One region of the Nonomuraea sp. NPDC048881 genome, then DNA from elsewhere that is predicted to be linked to it. Evidence: riboswitches for the same ligand, from Rfam matches in the RefSeq annotation. Region 1 holds a riboswitch; the other holds the start of a gene.
What was found. Region 1 has a riboswitch for S-adenosylmethionine ahead of AB0C33_RS24115 (aminotransferase class V-fold PLP-dependent enzyme). Riboswitches for the same ligand answer to the same signal wherever they lie in the genome.
Positions count from the first base shown of each region.

Region 1 (9,132 bases):
GATGATCATGTTGAGCCAGCCGGCCCACTCGAAGCCGTAGCGGAAGCGCACGACGTCGACGACCAGGGCCGAGCCGCCGAGCCAGATGAGGGCCAGCACGTCGTAGCGCCTGTGCAGCCACAGGGCCACCGGCAGCAGCGCGATCAGCACCAGGTAGACGCCGAGGAACCACAGCGGGCTGAGCACGAGCAGCACCACCCGCCACATCCATCCCACGTGGAACGCCCAGGTGACGATCGCCCCGACGGAGATCCACACGCCGCACAGGAACAGCGCGGGCAGGGACAGCGCGCGGATGCGCCGCCAGACGAACGCCCCGATGCCGACGCCGCGCGCCTGGGCCCGGTTCCAGGACAGCAGGTGCACGTGGCCGCCGACGTAGAAGAACAGCGGCAGCACCTGGAGCAGCCAGGTCAGGATCCACAACCCGGAGGTGAAGCCGAGCGGGCTGGTGGGCTCGGGCCCGCTGGGCTTCCACTCCAGGATCGTGAACGCCCAGTGCCAGACCACCACGACGATGAGGCTGAGGGCGCGCAGCCAGTCGACGTACTTGTCGCGTTCGGGAGTGCTCACTTGTCGATGTCACCCACGACGAAGAACATCGAGCCCAGAATGGCGATCATGTCGGCCACCAGGTTCCCGGGCAGCAGCTCGCGCAGCGCCTGGACGTTGCCGAACGACGCCGAGCGCAGCTTGAGCCGCCACGGCGTCTTGTCGCCCTTGGAGACCAGGTAGTAGCCGTTGATGCCGAGCGGGTTCTCGGTCCACGCGTACGTGTGGCCCTCGGGCACCTTGAGCACCTTCGGCAGGCGCTGGTTGACGGGCCCCGGCGGCAGCTCGCGCAGCCGGGCGACGCACGCGTCGGCCAGGTCGAGGGAGACCTTGAGCTGCTCGAACAGCACCTCGAACCGGGCGTGGCAGTCGCCGTCGCGCCGGGTGACGACCGTGACCGGCAGCTCCCCGTAGGCGAGGTACGGGTCGTCGCGCCGCAGGTCGAAGTCCACGCCGGAGGCGCGGGCGATGGGGCCGCTGACGCCGTACTGGAGGATCTGCTCGCGGGTCAGCACGCCGACGCCCTTGGTGCGGGCGAGGAAGATCTCGTTGTTCAGGATGAGGCCCTCGATGTCGGGCACCCGGCGGCGGGTCTCGGCGACGGCCGCGGCGACCCGGTCGAGCCAGCCGAGCGGCAGGTCCTCCTTGAGGCCGCCGACCCGGTTGAACATGTAGTGCATGCGCCCGCCGGAGATCTCCTCCATGACGGCCTGGATGCGTTCGCGCTCGTTGAAGGCGTAGAAGACGGGGGTGATCGCGCCCAGTTCGAGGGGGTAGGAGCCGAGGAACATCAGGTGGTTGAGCACCCGGTTGAGCTCGGCCAGCAGCGTACGCGCCCACACGGCCCTGACCGGCGTCTCCATGCCGAGCAGCCGTTCGGCGGCCAGCACGACGCCCAGTTCGTTGGCGAACCCCGACAGCCAGTCGTGCCGGTTGGCGAGCATGATGATCTGGCGGTAGTCGCGGACCTCGAACAGTTTCTCCGCGCCCCTGTGCATGTAGCCGATGATCGGCTCGGCCGCCTCGATGCGCTCGCCGTCGAGGGTGAGCCGGAGCCTGAGCACGCCGTGCGTGGAGGGATGCTGGGGGCCGATGTTGAGGATCATGTCCTCGGTCGCCAGCTCCTTCGCGCCGGCGCCGATCCCGACCACGCGTTCCGTCATGGGGCCCATGCTGCCACCGTCCCACGGGGTGATCCAGCGTGGGGGATGGTCAAGGAATCGTATGGCAACGCATCCCGAAGCCAGACATGGGGATCAATACCGGGAACGGGGGGAGAAAGCACTGTGAAGAGAGTCCTGTTTGATGTGGCGGCCCTGATCTCCCGGGTGGTACTCGGGGTGATCTTCGTGGCGCACGGCTGGCAGAAGTGGCAGGGCGGGCTCGGTGCCGCGGCGGGGCAGTTCCGGGAGATGGGCGTGCCCATGCCCGAGTTGTCGGCCGGATTCGCCGCCATCGTCGAGCTGGTCGGCGGCGCCCTGCTGATCCTCGGCCTGCTGGTCCGGCCGGTGGCGTTGCTGCTGCTCATCGACATGATCGGCGCGATCGTCTTCGTGCACGCGGGCCACGGGGTGTTGTCGCAAGGCGGGGGATGGGAACTGCCGGGCGCGCTGGGTGCGCTGTCCTTGATGCTCGCCGCGCTGGGTGGCGGCCGCATCGGGCTCGACGGCATCTTCCACTCGACGTACCGCCGTCGCAGGGAACGCCAGATCGCCGAGGACGACCTCGCCGCGCACCGGCCGGCCCGGCGCGCCGAGCCGACGACGGTCGTCACCGAGGGGCCGGCCACGCAGGTCGGGCCCGAGGGCGGCCCGACGACGCCGGCCCGGCCCGAGGGCGAGGCCGAGCCGCCCAACGTGCCGCGGCAGCCCAACGCGCCGCGCCCCGGGCACCTCAACGACGAGGACATGCGGGACATCGACGCCCTGGTGTCCGACGAGCCGCACCAGCAGAAGCCGCCCAACCGTTGAGCGTCAGCGGCTGACCAGGTCGCGCAGGGCCTCGATCAGGCGGTCGACGTGCTCCTGCGTGCTGCCGATGCCGATGGAGGCGCGTACCGCCGAGGCGGTGCCGTCCTCGCAGCCGCCGTCCGAGGCATCCAGCAGGTGGCGGACGAACGGGTGCGCGCAGAACTTCCCGTCCCGCACGCCGATGCCGTACTCGCCGGACAGCGCCTCGGCCACCTCGCGGGCCGAGTAGCCGTCCACGACGAACGACACGATCCCCACCCGCGGGTGGTCCTCGCCCCACAGCGACAGCTCGCGCACCCCGTCGATCGAGGCCAGACCGGTACGCAGCCGGGCGATCAGGCGCTCCTCCTCGCGCACCAGCTCCGTCCACCCCGTGGCGGTGAGCGCGTCGCAGGCGGCGGCCAGGGCGATGGCGCCGAGCACGTTGGGGGTGCCGGCCTCGTGGCGGGGCTCGGGGTCGTCGTGCCACTCGGTGGTCTCGCCGACCGAGCGCACCGCGCCGCCGCCCTTCAGGTACGGCTCGCCCGCCGCCAGCCAGTCACGGCGTCCGACCAGCACGCCGGCGCCGAAGGGCGCGTACAGCTTGTGGCCGGAGAAGGCCACGTAGTCCAGGTCGAGCGCGGTCAGGTTGAGCCTGCGGTGCGGGACGAGCTGGGCGGCGTCCACCAGTATCCGGGCGTCGTGCCGGTGGGCGATGTGGGCGAGGGCGGCGATGGGCCACAGCTCGCCGGTGACGTTGGAGGCGGCGGTGACCACGAGCAGCTTGGGCCCCTCGATCCCGGCCAGCGCCTCGTCGGCGGCGCGGACGGCCTCGCCGGGGAAGGCGGGCGGCGCCAGGCGCACGGACCGCTCCCAGGGCAGCAGCGAGGCGTGGTGCTCGGAGTCGAAGACGACGACGGTCGTGCCCTCGGGCAGGCAGCCGGCCAGCAGGTTGGTGGCGTCGGTGGTGTTGCGGGTGAAGATGACGGCGTCGTCCGGGCGGGCGCCGACGAAGGCCCGGACCGTGTGGCGGGCCTGCTCGTAGCGGGCGGTGGTGAGCTGGGAGGCGTAGCCCGCGCCGCGGTGGACGCTGGAGTAGGCCGGGAGCGCGGCGGCGACGGCGGCGCTGACCGGCTCAAGACAGGGGGCGCTGGCCGCGTAGTCGAGGTTGGCGTAGCTCACCAGCCGGCCGCCCTTGACCGGCACTTCGAGGTCGGCGCCGAGCACGGCGGGGATCGACCGTCCGGAGGCGGCGGCAGGGGCGGTGGCCTCGGCGGCAGCCTGGGCGGGAACGGAGTTGAAGATCGTCAGCGTGGACACGGCGCAGCTCCTCACGGGTCGGTCGGACCCCTGGAAGCAGCCACGGAGCCCGCGCTTGCCCGCCACACCTCGTGACGGACCAGGTCTTCACCCGGGGCACCCCGCCGCGGACGCGAGGGTTGCCGGCCAGCTAGCCGGGGCTTGTCGCTGGCACTCATGACCTACGACGGCACTATAACCGACACCCGGGCATGATTCGCAAGCTCAGCAGGTCAACCCGTCTCATAAGATGAAATAGTGCGCTTTGATCCCTGGAATCCGGATTTCGTCGTCGACCCCTATCCGGCGTACGACGAGCTGAGGCGCGAGGCGCCCGTCCGCTACTTCGAGCCGTCCAACCAGTGGCTGATCTCCCGGCACGCGGACGTGAACGCGCTGCTCAGGGACCGGCGGCTGGGCCGCGACTACACCCACGTCGCCACGCACGAGGAGTTCGGCCGGCAGCCCGCGCCGGAGTTCCAGGAAGCCTTCTGGCGGGTCAGCAGGAACGGCATGCTGGAGGTCGAGCCGCCGGACCACACGAGGCTGCGCCGGCTGGTGTCCAAGGCGTTCACGCCGCGCATGGTCGAGTCGCTGCGCCCGCGCGTCCGGGCCATCGCCGAGAGCCTGATCGACGCCTACGTCGAGAAGGGCGGCGGCGACCTGATCGCCGAGGTCGCCGAGCCGTTGCCGGTCACCGTCATCGCCGAGATGCTCGGCGTCCCCGAGCAGGACCGCCACCTGCTGCGCCCGTGGTCGGCCGACATGTGCGGCATGTACGAGCTCAACCCCAGCCTGGAGACCCAGCACCAGGCGGTGCGCGCGGCCGAGGAGTTCGAGTCCTACCTCAAGGACCTGGCCCGCGACCGGCTCGCGAACCCCGGCGAGGACCTGGTCAGCGCCCTGGCCGCGATCCCCGAGCTGACCCTCGACGAGCTGGCCGGCACCTGCGTGCTGCTGCTCAACGCGGGCCACGAGGCCACGGTCAACGTCACCGGCAACGGCTGGCGGGCCCTGCTGAAGAACCCGGGCGAGCTGGCCCGTCTGCGCGCCGACCGTTCGCTGCTGCCGACCGCCATCGAGGAGCTGCTGCGCTACGACACCCCGCTGCAGCTCTTCGAGCGCTGGGTGCTGGAGGACATCGAGGTGCACGGCGTGCGGATCCCGCGCGGCTCGGAGGTCGCCTGCCTGTTCGGCTCGGCCAACAGGGACCCCGAGGTGTTCGAGGACCCGGACCGGCTCGACCTGGGCCGTCCGGACAACCCGCACATCTCCTTCGGCGCCGGCATCCACTTCTGCCTGGGCGCGCCGCTGGCCAGGATCGAGCTGACGGAGTCGTTCACCGCGCTGCTGGACCGGGTCGGGACGATCGAGCTGCGCGCGGAGCCGGTCTACAAGCCGGGCTTCGTCATCCGCGGCCTGCGCTCGCTCGACCTCGACGTCACCGGCTCTGGCTGAGCCAGCCGAACCCGCCGAGCCCCGCCGGATCGATCAGCTCGCCCTCCTCCGACGCCCGCGACAACGCGCGCACGTAGCCGCGCGGATCGGTGCGGGCGAGGTCGACCGGCGGCCGGGCGCCGGTGAGGCCCAGCGCCCGCAACATGTCGCGCTGTGTGGACAAGGTTGTGGATATCGCGCCGGCCCGCCGCCCGGCCTCGGCGCACGCGTCGAGCGCGACGTGGGCGGTGATGTCGCAGGTCCCGTCGGGGATGGGCGTGACGACGGCGCCGTCGCGGTAACCGGTCAGCGTGCCACAGAGCGGTCGGTTATCCACAGGGTGTGCATAATCCACGGCTATCGCCCGGCCGCGGGCGAGGCGTACCAGAACGGAGGCCCAGGCGTCGTCACGGGGACGGCCGATCTCGGCTCGGGTGCCCACGTGCGGCAGCGGCCACCAGCGGTCGAGCCATTCGCGGTCGGCGGGCCGCAGCGGACCGCCGAGGCGCTCCTCCCCGGTGCGGGTGTTGACCATGACCAGACGCGGGCCGCCGGAGGTCTGCTCGGCCACGTCGAGCGGGATGTTGTCGAGCCACTCGTTGGCGACGGCCAGCCCGGTGATGCTGGACGGCAGGCAGCGGCGCCACTCGACCTCGTCGGGCAGGCCCGGCGGCCTGGGTGACAGGTCGACGCACGTGACCCGGAGCCGGTTGCGCAGCGCGGGCTCGGCCAGGTCGAGGACGCGGCGGACCAGCACGCCCTCACCGGAGCCGATGTCGACCAGGTCGAGCCACTCGGGGGAGCCGAGGTCGCAGTCGACCTCCGCCAGCAGGGCCAGGATCGCCTCGGCGAACACGGCCGAGGCCCCGACCGAGGTGCGGAAGTGGCCCGAGGGGCGTTCGCGGAGGTAGAAACCCTCCTCGCCGTAGAGCGCGCGTTCGGTCGCGGCGCGCCAGGTGAGCCACATGAGGCTGACTATCTCATGACTCCGGCCATCAACACGCTAAGTCATTGATTGACTACACTTGGTCGCTACATTGCGCTAACGTTTACGTACTGTCACCGAGCGACTGCGTTTCGCCCATCCGCGGTAAGCGGCGAGCCGGTTCGCTCCACCGAAGCATTGCGGCCTCCACGGCCGCATACTGAGAGGAGCCCCCCGTGAAGAAGACTCTGGTCATGGCAGGTGCCATTGCCCTGCTGGCGCTGGCGGCCCCCGCGTACGCCGACGACGTCACCCACGGCAACAACGGCATCCTGAGCGGCAGCCCGATCCACCTCCCCATCACCGCCGTCGTGCCCGTCTGCGGCAACAACATCGGCATCCAGGCTGTCCCGATCAACGGCTGCCAGGGGAGCCCCAACACCGCGGTCTACAGCCGCTGAGGCAGGGAGAGCCCGGACCGCTCGCGCGCGGTCCGGGCTCTGATCCCGGCCGGTCAGTCGGCGGATGACCGGTCAGTGCACCTCCAAGAGGTCGCATCCAGGCGGGCGTCGGGTTGTCAGGACTCGGCGCCCGTCGTCGTGCGTGGACCCCTCTCCTCATCTCTTTCGACAGGGGGTGCACGATTCGTATGCCCCTGTCGCATTTGTCGTTAACTCAACGGGCGGTAAAGCGGCGGACATGCCTGACCGCGTTCGTCGGCCCGTGACATGTGCGCCGCCGCCCGCCGGTTACGCTGGTCGGCAGTGCCATCACGGTCGACAGGGGTGAGACGTCATGGACGCAGGTGATCGCCCGGCACGGCTGACCGTCGGCGTGCTCGGCGCGGGCAAGGTCGGCTCCGCGCTCGGCGCCGCCCTGGCGCAGGCGGGCCACCGGATCGTGGCCGCGAGCGGGGTCTCCGACAGGTCGCGGAGGTGGGCCGCCGACCGGCTCGGGGTCGAGCTGACGCGGCCCGACGAGGTGGTGGCCGCCGCCCAGCTCATCCTGCTGACCGTCCCCGACGACGCGCTGCCCGACCTCGTGGCCGGCCTGGCCCGTACGGGCGCCGACCTCCAGGGCAAGCTGCTCGTCCACACCAGCGGCGCGTACGGCCTGTCGGTGCTCGAACCCGCCGCCGGGGTGGGCGCGCTGCCGCTCGCGCTCCACCCGGTCATGACCTTCACCGGCCGCGACGACGACCTCAACAAGATCACCGGCATCTCCTTCGGCGTCACCGCGCCCGACATGCTGCGGCCCGTGGCCGAGGCGCTGGTGATCGAGATGGGCGGCGAGCCGGTCTGGATCGCCGAGAGCGACCGCGCGCTCTACCACGCGGCCCTGGCCAACGCCGCCAACCACATGGTCACCCTCATCGCCGAGTCCGAGGAGCTGCTCGGGCGCATCGGCGTCGAGCACCCGGGCCGGATGCTGGGCCCGCTGCTCGGCGCGGCGCTCGACAACGTGCTGCGGCTGGGCATCGCCGGGCTGACCGGCCCGGTCGTCCGCGGCGACGCGGGCACCGTGCGCAAGCACGTCGACGCGCTGATCCTGGCCGCCCCGGAGGCCGCCGACGCCTACATCGCGCTGGCCCGGCTCACCGCCGACCGGGCGCTGGCCGCGGGGCTGCTCAAACCGGAGGAGGCGGAGCGGCTGCTCGACGCGCTTGGGGGCAATATATGGACCTGACCGTCGGGTGTGGAGGGCAGCAATGGATCTGATCGTGGCCGGCAACCGGGACGACCTGGCGAAGGCGCGTGGCACGGGCAGCGTGGCGCTGGTCCCGACCATGGGCGCGCTGCACGAGGGCCACCGGTCGCTGATCAGGGCCGCCCGGGTACGCGCCGACCAGGTCGTGGTCAGCATCTTCGTCAACCCGCTGCAATTCGGTCCTAACGAGGATTTTTCCCGCTATCCCCGTACGTTCGACGCCGATCTCGACGTGTGCCGGGAGGAGGGCGTGCACGTCGTGTTCGCGCCCTCGCCCGAGGACATGTACCGCCCCGAGCGGCAAGTGAGCGTCTGCGCGGGCGAGATGGGCACGATCGTCGAGGGCGCCTCCAGGCCGGGCCACTTCGACGGCGTGCTGACGGTGGTGCTCAAGCTGTTCAACCTGGTCCGTCCCGACGTGGCGATCTTCGGCCAGAAGGACGCCCAGCAGCTCGCCGTCATCCGCCGCATGGTGGCCGACCTCGACCTGGCCGTCGAGATCGTCGGCGCGCCCACCGTGCGCGAGCCCGACGGCCTGGCCCTGTCCAGCCGCAACCGTTACCTGTCGGCGCGCGACCGCACGGTCGCGCTGGCCCTGTCCCGCGCCCTGCGGGCGGGCGCGGCCGAGCTCACCGCCGGCGCGATCCGGTCCACCGCCCGCGCGGTGCTCGACGAGGCCGGGCCCGACCTCGACCTCGACTACCTGGCACTGGTCGATCCGGCCACGTTCAAGGAGGTCGACGACGCCTACGAGGGCTCGGCCGTGCTCGCCGTGGCGGCCCGGGTGGGCGGCACCCGGCTGATCGACAACGTCGTCCTGAGCCTTCGTCGCTGATCCGCACGGCGCCCCCGGGGCATGTCCACGTCGCGGCAGGCGTTATCGTCATAGTGACGAAATCGCCTCAGTGAGGAGACCCCCATGAGTGCACCGGCGATTCCCCAGCGTCTGACGGCCCCCGAACCCGGCTGGACGGTCGAGGCGGACGTGGTCGTCGTCGGCTCCGGCGTCGCGGGCCTGACCGTGGCGCTGCGCCATGCCGAGCTGGATCCCGCGGCCAAGGTCCTGGTCGTCACCAAGGACGTGCTGTCCGCCGGGTCCACCAAGTGGGCCCAGGGGGGCATCGCCGCCGTGCTCGACCCGCGCGACACCCCCGACGAGCACCTGAGCGACACGCTGCTCGCCGGGGTCGGGCTGTGCGACACCAAGGCCGTGCGAACCCTGGTGACCGAGGGGCCGGGCGCGCTGCGGCGGCTCATCGAGCG
Region 1 covers NZ_JBEZGC010000006.1:430,312-439,443, forward strand. Annotated here, with positions in the region: gene AB0C33_RS24100 (acyltransferase) at 1-573, opposite strand, end outside; gene AB0C33_RS24105 (NADH-quinone oxidoreductase subunit D) at 570-1,715, opposite strand; gene AB0C33_RS24110 (DoxX family protein) at 1,839-2,522, shown strand; gene AB0C33_RS24115 (aminotransferase class V-fold PLP-dependent enzyme) at 2,526-3,737, opposite strand; SAM riboswitch class IV at 3,868-3,983, opposite strand; gene AB0C33_RS24120 (cytochrome P450) at 4,059-5,258, shown strand; gene AB0C33_RS24125 (SAM-dependent methyltransferase) at 5,242-6,204, opposite strand; gene AB0C33_RS24130 (chaplin family protein) at 6,399-6,623, shown strand; gene AB0C33_RS24135 (DUF2520 domain-containing protein) at 6,958-7,848, shown strand; gene panC (pantoate--beta-alanine ligase) at 7,871-8,704, shown strand; gene AB0C33_RS24145 (L-aspartate oxidase) at 8,789-9,132, shown strand, end outside.

Region 2 (9,132 bases), on a different contig from region 1:
GCCAGGTCGGACGGTCCCGGACGAGTCTGATGGGCACTGAGACCGTCGACACCCGGCAGCCTCCGTCATTGGCAGTGAACCCGACTTCTCATGTTAAAGCAGGGCGTCGAGTTGGGATTCCAGCCACTTGTGCGGCGGCAGCGCGGTGGCCGCCTCGTGCAGCCGGTCGCGGCGCCGCCGGCGTTCGTCCTCGGGCATCACCAGCGCCTCGTGCAGCGCGTCCGCCGTGCCGCTCACGTCGTAGGGGTTGACCACCAGCGCGTACGGGCCCAGCTCGGCGGCCGCCCCCGCCTCGCGCGAGAGCACCAGGGCGCAGCGCGGCGACAGGACCGGCCCCTCCTTGGCGACCAGGTTCATGCCGTCGCGGATGGGGTTGACCAGCAGCACGTCGGCCAGCCGGTAGGCGGCCAGCGAGCGCGGGTAGTCGTCGTTGACGTTGAGGATGACCGGGTCCCAGTCCTCGGTGGCGTACTCGTCCTCGATCTCGCGCGCGCAGCGCTGCACCGACGCGGTGTACTCGCGGTATTCGGGCAGGTCGTGCCGGCTGGGGTAGGCGAAGGCCAGGTGGACCACCTTGCCGTGCCACTCCGGATGGGCGGCCAGGAACTCCCGGTAGGCCAGCAGCCCGCGCACGATGTTCTTGGACAGCTCGGTGCGGTCGATGCGGACGATCAGCCGGCGTCCGGCCACCTGCTCGGCCAGCGCGGCCATGTGCGACTCGACGTCGGGCTCGCAGGCCCGCGCCCACAGCGCCGCGCCGTCCACGCCCAGGCTGTGCACGCCGACGCGGGTCGTCCTGCCCTCGTGGGTGACCGTGCCGGCCGCGCGGTCCACCCGCGCGCCCAGCAGCGCCTCGCAGCAGTCCATGAACGCCGCCGCCCACCGGGCGGTGAGGAAGCCCGCGTGGTCGGCCCCCAGGATGCCGTCGAGCACCTCCCTGGTCACCGCGTCGGGCAGCAGGGAGAAGTACTCGGGAGGGGCCCACGGCGTGTGGCTGAAGTGGGCGATGCGCAGGTCGGGCCGCTCGGCGCGGAGCATCGCCGGGGTGAGCGTCAGGTGGTAGTCCTGGACCATCACGCGCGCGCCGTGCCCGGCCTCCTCGGCCAGCGCCAGCGCGAACGCGCCGTTGTAGTCGCGGTAGGACTCCCACTCGCGCCGGAACTTGGTGCCGAAACTGGGGGAGTTGGGGATGTCGTACAGCAGGTGGTTGACGAACCACAGGGTCGAGTTGGCCACGGCGTTGTAGGCGCGGTGGAAGGTGGCCGCGGGGATGTCGAGCATCCGCAGGGCGCCCGTGTCGTAGCCGCAGCGGTCGAGCCGGCCCCCCGGGGCCAGGCGCACGGCGCTGCGGTCGCCGTCGGACAGCGCGGCGCACACCCACAGCACGCCGTGCTCCTTGGCCACCCCCGACAGGCCCGAGACGAGGCCGCCGCCACCGCGTTTCATGGTCAGCTCACCGTCGTCGTCGACGGTGAAGGAGACCGGCCCGCGGTTGGACGCCACGAGAACGCTGTTCATTTGGGCTCCCTTCGCCCATAGGATCCCAGCTATGGCGCTAGATGAGCTAACCGAGGAACTCGCCCGCTCGGCCGCGGCCGGAGACCATCGCGCGCTCGGCGAGCTCCTGGCCAGGATCGAGCCTGACGTGATGCGCCACTGCGCCCGGATCCTGCCCTATCACCAGGACGCGGAAGAAGCCTCGCAGGACACTCTGCTGGCCGTGGCGCGCAACATCGGCCGGTTCGAGGGGCGGGCCAGGTTCAGCACCTGGCTGCACATCGTGACCGCCAACTGCGCGCGCACCACGTACCGCTCGCTGAAGCGCAGGGCCGCCGAGCAGACGTCGGAGGAGCTGCCGATGCAGAAGCCCGACGCGCGGCGGGTCAGCGTGATCGCCGGCTCGCGGCTCGACCTGCTCGACGCGATGGAGGCGCTGGAGGCCGACAAGCCCGACCTGGCCCAGGCGCTGGTGCTGCGCGACATCGTCCAGCTCGACTACAACGAGGTGGCCGAGCAGCTCAACATCCCGCTCGGCACCGCCAAGTCCCGCATCCACCAGGCCCGCAAGTACGTGCAGGGAGTCCTCGGGGAGGACTATCGGTGAGACGTGTCCTCTCGCATGGTGAGACGGGTGGTTGTTTCCGCCACTTGAGAAGGTAGAGTCCTTTTCGACAACTGCATATTGCTCATCCAGAGGGGTGGAGGGACCGGCCCTGCGAAGCCCCGGCAACCCTCCCGGCTTGTGCTCGCGACCTGGCGAGGCCGACCGGGACAAGGTGCCAATTCCGGTTCGCGGTCAAGGTGGCCGCGGGCGAAGATGAGGGAAGGCCTCGCTTCATGTCGCTCGACTTTGGTCCTGCCGTCGCCCTGTCCTGCCGCGAGTGCGGCACGCGCTACCCCCTGGGTCCCAGCTTCGCCTGCCTGGAGTGTTTCGGGCCGCTCGAAGCGGCCTACTCCTTCGGCCAGGTGACCCGCGCGGACATCGAGTCCGGCCCCGCCAACATCTGGCGCTACCGCTCCCTGCTCCCGGTCCCCGCCGACGTGGCGAGCAAGCCCAACATGAACCCGGGCTGGACGAAGCTGGTCAAGGCCGGCAACCTCGGCAAGGCGCTCGGCATCCGGTCCCTGTTCGTGAAGGACGACTCGGGCAACCCCACCCACTCCTTCAAGGACCGGGTGGTCGCCATCGCCGTCGAGGCGGCCAGGAACTTCGGTTTCCACACGCTCTCCTGCTCCTCCACGGGCAACCTCGCCGGCGCGGTCACCGCCGCCGCCGCGCGGGCCGGCCTCGACGCGTGCGTGTTCATCCCGGCCGACCTCGAAGCGGCCAAGATCGCCATGGCCCGGGTGTTCGGCGGCCGGCTGATCGGCATCGACGGCACGTACGACGAGGTCAACCGGTTCTGTTCGGAGCTGATCGGCGACCCGCTGGGCGAGCGGTGGGGGTTCGTCAACGTCAACCTGCGGCCCTACTACGCCGAAGGGTCCAAGACGCTCGCGTACGAGATCGCCGAGCAGCTCGGCTGGCGGCTGCCGGAGCAGATCGTCATCCCCATCGCCTCCGGCTCCCAGCTCACGAAGATCGACAAGGGGTTCAAGGAGCTGATCGCGCTCGGGCTGGTCGAGGACACCCCCTACAAGGTGTTCGGGGCCCAGGCGGCCGGGTGCTCGCCGGTCTCGACGGCGTACAAGGCGGGGCACGACGTCGTCCAGCCGGTCAAGCCGGACACGATCGCCAAGTCGCTGGCCATCGGCAACCCCGCCGACGGGCCGTACGTGCTGGACATCGCCCGGCGCACGGGCGGGGGCGTCGAGGACGTCACCGACCCCGAGATCGTCGCCGCCATCAAGCTCCTGGCCTCCACCGAGGGCATCTTCGCCGAGACCGCGGGCGGCGTCACGGTGGGCGTGCTGAAGAAGCTCGTCGAGACGGGCAGGCTCGACCCCGAGGCCGAGACGGTGGTCCTGAACACCGGCGACGGCCTGAAGACGCTCGACGCGATCAGCGACGACGCGCGGCCCACCGCCGTGATCCGGCCCTCTCTCGACGCGTTCCGCGCGACTGTCTGACAATCCAGGAAAGGCAACAAAAACCATGAGCGTTTCTGTGCGGATTCCCACCATTCTGCGCACTTACACCGGGGGTAACGCCGAGGTGAGTGGCGAAGGGGCGACTCTTCGTGACGTTCTCGCCAGGCTTGACTCCGACTACCCGGGGATCGGCGCGAGAATTCTGGATGAATCGGGCAAGATTCGTCGTTTTGTCAACGTATACGTTGGTGATGAGGATGTCCGTTTCGCCGAGGGCCTGGACACTCCCGCCCCTGAAGGCACTCAGATCTCCATCATCCCCGCCGTCGCGGGCGGCTGACCGCCGGACCACCGACTCTTGAAGGCGCCCCTTGTGGGCGCCTTCTTGTTTTAGAACCAAATTCAACCTCGAACGACTCAGCCTTCGATGAAATTAGCGTTTTGTCGGTTGACTCTGTTGCCAAACCCCGTGCCACAGGTATGGTCGAGGGCGATCGTCTGGCTGATTTTCCCAAAAGTCATGCGATTACGGGTCTCGCGAAGGAATGGGCGAGATCTGCGAGCCCAGTAAGAGGAGTCGGAAGTGGCGCAGGGCACCGTCAAGTGGTTCAACGCGGACAAGGGCTACGGCTTCATCGCGGTAGACGGTGGTAAGGATGTATTCGTCCATTACTCAGCGATCATGATGGACGGGTACCGCTCTCTCGAACAGGGACAGCGCGTCGAGTTCGAGATCACGCAGGGCCAGAAGGGGCCGCAGGCGGAGTCCGTCCGCACGGTCTGATTCACCCTCGCTGGTATGCACCAAGGCGGGACGTGCGGCAGCGCAGTCCGTACGGGCTCGCCACTGTTTCCTCCGTCGGCTTCGCACGGCGGGCCGCGCCTCAGGGGCGGCTCGCCGTGCGAACCGGCGCACCCGATGACCTGCCCGATGAGCTGGGGTGGGGTGCCCGTGGCTTGCACTCGGCAGGGTAGAGTGCTAAACAGTTCGTTGGCACTCTGTGTGGCAGAGTGCCAACAACTCGGATCGAGACGATGGGGTCTGCCGAACGGAGATGCAGGCCTATGCCGTCGCGGGCGTCGGCTCGGTCCAGGACACGCCACCCTGCATCTGGGAGGTCTAGCCTTATGGCAGCCAAGATGATCGCGTTTGACGAGGACGCCCGGCGCGGTCTCGAGCGCGGTATGAACCAGCTCGCCGACGCCGTCAAGGTGACCTTGGGCCCCAAGGGGCGCAACGTCGTGCTGGAGAAGAAGTGGGGCGCTCCCACGATCACCAACGACGGCGTCTCCATCGCCAAGGAGATCGAGCTCGAGGACCCGTGGGAGAAGATCGGCGCCGAGCTGGTCAAGGAAGTCGCCAAGAAGACTGACGACGTCGCCGGCGACGGCACCACCACGGCCACCGTGCTCGCCCAGGCTCTGGTGCGCGAAGGTCTGCGCAACGTGGCCGCCGGCGCCAACCCGATGGCCCTGAAGAAGGGCATCGAGGCCGCCGTCGAGCGGGTCAGCGAGGAGCTCTCCAAGCTGGCCAAGGACGTGGAGACCAAGGAGCAGATCGCCTCCACCGCCTCCATCTCCGCCGCCGACCCCGAGATCGGCTCGCTCATCGCCGAGGCGATGGACAAGGTCGGCAAGGAAGGCGTCATCACCGTCGAGGAGAGCAACACCTTCGGCCTTGAGCTTGAGCTCACCGAGGGCATGCGCTTCGACAAGGGCATGACGTCGATGTACTTCGTGACCGACTCCGACCGCATGGAGGCCGTTCTCGAAGACCCGTACATCCTGATCGTCAACAGCAAGGTCTCGGCCAACAAGGACCTGCTGCCGCTGCTCGACAAGGTCGTGCAGTCCGGCAAGCCGCTGCTGATCATCGCCGAGGACGTCGACGGCGAGGCCCTGGCGACCCTGGTGGTCAACAAGATCCGCGGCCTGTTCCGCTCCGTGGCCGTCAAGGCCCCGGGCTTCGGCGACCGCCGCAAGGCCATGCTGGGCGACATCGCGATCCTGACCGGCGGTCAGGTCATCGCCGAGGAGGTCGGCCTCAAGCTCGAGACCGCCACCCTCGACCTGCTCGGCCGCGCCCGCAAGGTCGTGGTGACCAAGGACGAGACCACCATCGTCGACGGCGCCGGTGACGCCGAGGCGATCTCCGGCCGGGTCAACGAGATCCGCGCCGAGATCGAGCGCACCGACTCCGACTACGACCGTGAGAAGCTGCAGGAGCGCCTGGCCAAGCTGGCCGGTGGCGTGGCGGTCATCAAGGCCGGCGCGGCGACCGAGGTCGAGCTCAAGGAGCGCAAGCACCGCATCGAGGACGCCGTGCGCAACGCCAAGGCGGCCGTCGAGGAGGGCATCGTCCCCGGCGGTGGCGTGGCGCTGCTGCAGGCCGGCGCCAAGGCGTTCGACAAGCTCGAGCTCAACGGCGACGAGGCCACCGGCGCGGCGATCGTGAAGAAGGCTCTTGAGGAGCCCCTCAAGCAGATCGCGGTCAACGCCGGTCTTGAGGGCGGCGTCGTTGTGGAGAAGGTGCGCAACCTGACCCCGGGCGAGGGCCTCAACGCCGCTTCCGGCGAGTACGTCAACATGTTCGAGTCCGGGATCATCGACCCGGCCAAGGTGACGCGCTCCGCGCTGCAGAACGCCGCCTCCATCGCGGCGCTCTTCCTCACCACCGAGGCCGTCATCGCCGAGAAGCCCGAGAAGACCCCTGCTGCTCCGGCCGGCATGCCCGGCGGCGGCGACATGGACTTCTAGGCCTCGCCTGGTCGCTGACGCATCAGAAGGCGGTTCGGATCTCCAAGGATCCGGCCGCCTTTTGTTGTGTCCGGTCCCGTCACGTTTAGTAGTTATTGACTACGGACAGTAACGAAACGAAGTGACGATTCACCGCACAAAGGAGTAGTTACATGAATTCCCGCACCGCGCGCGTTCTCGGGCTCGGAGCCGTCATGCTGGCCGCCGCGGCCGCCATGACGATGCCCGCCCAGGCAGACGACCACGGTTACCTGGACGAGGCCCTGGAGTACGTCGACGTGCCCTACTGCGCGGGCTACCTGGAACTGTACGACCGCGACTACTGCGCCTCGCCGTCCAGGTGGACGTCGCAGGACGAGCGCGGGGAGATGTCGGAGGAGGGCGAGGACAGGTCGTCGGAGGAAGCCGAGGACAGGTCGTCGGACCAGGCCGACGAGCGGTCGTCGGACGAGGCCGATGAGAGGTCCGACGAGCGCGGGGACGCCTCGGAGGAGGGCGTGGACATGTCCGGCGAGCGCGAGGACGTCTCGGAGGAGGGTCAGGACATGTCCGGCGAGCGCGAGGACGTCTCGGAGGAGGGGCAGGACATGTCGGGCGAGCGTGAGGACGTCTCGGACGCCTTCGAGGGCGAGTCGGGCGGCGAGAGCGAGGACCTGTCGTCCAACGCCCCCGGGGACTTCACGTTCGCGGACGAGCTGGTGCAGGGCGACTGAACCCCGTCTGGTGGCGCCGGGCGTACGGAACCCGACGCGGCACCACGGCGAAGGCGCCCCGAACGCGAACGGGGCGCCTTCGCCGCGGTGTTGTGCCGGTCTCAGACGCCGAAGTGCGCGACGATGTGGCCGCGGGCCAGCGTGTTGGCGGTGATGTTGAAGCCGACCACGGCCGGGCTCGCGTCGCCGCCGACGCCCAGCTCGTCGACCCCGAGCGCGTGCACCGTGAAGACGTAGCGGTGAGGGGCGCCGGGCGGGGGAGCGGCGCCGCCGTAGTCCTTGGTGCCGTAGTCGTTGCGGGCGTGGACCGCGCCGGCGGGCAGGCCCTTGAAGTCGGGGCCGGTGCCCGCGCCCCTGGGCAGCTCCGTGGTCTCGCCGGGCAGGTCGAACAGCACCCAGTGCCAGAAGCCGCTGCCGGTGGGGGCGTCGGGGTCGTGGCAGGTGACGGCGTAGCCGCGGGTGCCCTCGGGCGCGCCCGACCAGCGCAGCTGGGGCGAGACGTTCCCGCCGGTCATCCCCCAGTCGTCGAAGACGTGGAGGTCGTTCAGCCGCTCGCCGTCGCGGATGTCGTCGCTCTCCACCACGAGCGCGGGGACCGGGGGCAGGTGTTCATGCGGAAGCGGTGCGGGCACGGCATCCTCCTAGGTTGACAGCTCCTTCAGGCCATCCTAGAAGCGGCCGTGCCCGCCCTCCGTCAGGTTCCGAGCTGCGCCGGGAGCGGCCTGTCGTGCAGCACCGTGAGCGAGGTGACCGCGCGGGTCAGGACCACGTACAGGCGGGCCAGGCCGCGGGGCTCGGCCTCGACGATGGCGGCCGGCTCCACGACGATCACGTGGTCGTACTCCAGGCCCTTGGCGAGCGTGGCGGGCACGATCAGCAGGCGGTGCTCCTGCGTCGCGTCGGGGTCGAGCACCGCGTGCGGCAGGCCGGACAGCGACTCGGAGACCGCCGCCACCATCGCGTCGGGGACGATGACCCCGATCGAGCCCTCCCTGGCCAGGACCTCCCGGGCGGCCTCGGCGACCGTGGCGCCCGGCCGGACCGTGAGCGAGCCGGCGCCCGGACGCAGCGACCGCGGGGCGGCCAGCGCGGGGGCGATCGAGGGCAGCAGGCGGGCCGCGTAGTCGAGCACCTCGCGCGGCACGCGGAAGCCGAGCGTCAGCTCGGTCACCTCGCCCTCGTCCTGGCCGAGGTGCTTCAGCACGGTCTCCCACGAGGTGGTGGACCACGGCGTGGTGCCCTGGGCCAGGTCGCCGAGCACGGTGGCCGAGCCGTTGCGGCAGCGCCGGCCGAGCGCCCGCAGCTGCATCTCGGACAGGTCCTGCGCCTCGTCCACGACGAGGTGGCCGAGGGACGGGGTGCGCTCCATGAGGTCGCGCAGCTCGTCGAGGAGCGCGGCGTCGGCGGCCGACCATTTGGCGGACTTCCAGCTCCGATAAGGCTTCCGCCAAAGCAGCATTTCCTGCTCGTCAGGCGACAAATCAGTTTTGGCAGCTTTTGTGAGGAATTCCGGATCGGACAACAGGCGGTGCAGGACCTGTTCCGGCGTCAGTTTCGGCCACACCGCGTCGACGAGCTGCTTGACCGGCCTCGACCTGGCCACCGCGTCCTGGACCCGGTCGTCGGGCGACTCGCCGCGCTGCTCCATCCGGACGAGCACCTGGTGGGCCAGGCGCTGGGCCAGCGCGGCCCGCCCCGGCGAGTAGCGGGTGGTGCCGCGCAGGGAGGCCACCATCTCGCGCACCTCGTGGTCGGCGACCCGGTAGCGGTAGGCGCCCTTGGTGAACACCAGGCCGTCCTCGGGCTTGACGATGTGCATCCACAGCGCCCGTTCGAGCACCGCGGCCATCCGGGCGTCGCCCTTGACCGCGGAGACCATCGGGTCCTCCTCGGCGGCGTGCTCGCCGAGCAGCCCGGCCACGGTGGTCTGGTCGACCTTGACCTCGCCCAGCGCGGGCAGGACGGAGGAGATGTAGGACAAAAACGCCCGGTTCGGGCCCACGATCATCACGCCCGACCTGGCCAGCCGCTCGCGGTGGGTGAACAGCAGGTACGCGGCCCGGTGGAGGCCCACGGCGGTCTTCCCGGTGCCGGGAGCGCCCTGGACGCACACGGTCTGGGCCAGCGTCGC
Region 2 covers NZ_JBEZGC010000020.1:30,019-39,150, forward strand. Annotated here, with positions in the region: gene AB0C33_RS42345 (hypothetical protein) at 1-52, opposite strand, end outside; gene AB0C33_RS42350 (trehalose-6-phosphate synthase) at 94-1,518, opposite strand; gene AB0C33_RS42355 (RNA polymerase sigma factor) at 1,550-2,104, shown strand; SAM riboswitch class I at 2,184-2,324, shown strand; gene thrC (threonine synthase) at 2,338-3,570, shown strand; gene AB0C33_RS42365 (MoaD/ThiS family protein) at 3,596-3,871, shown strand; gene AB0C33_RS42370 (cold-shock protein) at 4,115-4,315, shown strand; gene groL (chaperonin GroEL) at 4,660-6,288, shown strand; gene AB0C33_RS42380 (hypothetical protein) at 6,441-7,001, shown strand; gene AB0C33_RS42385 (YbhB/YbcL family Raf kinase inhibitor-like protein) at 7,103-7,633, opposite strand; gene AB0C33_RS42390 (AAA family ATPase) at 7,696-9,132, opposite strand, start outside.
Region 2: another riboswitch for S-adenosylmethionine. It lies ahead of thrC (threonine synthase); the one in region 1 lies ahead of AB0C33_RS24115 (aminotransferase class V-fold PLP-dependent enzyme).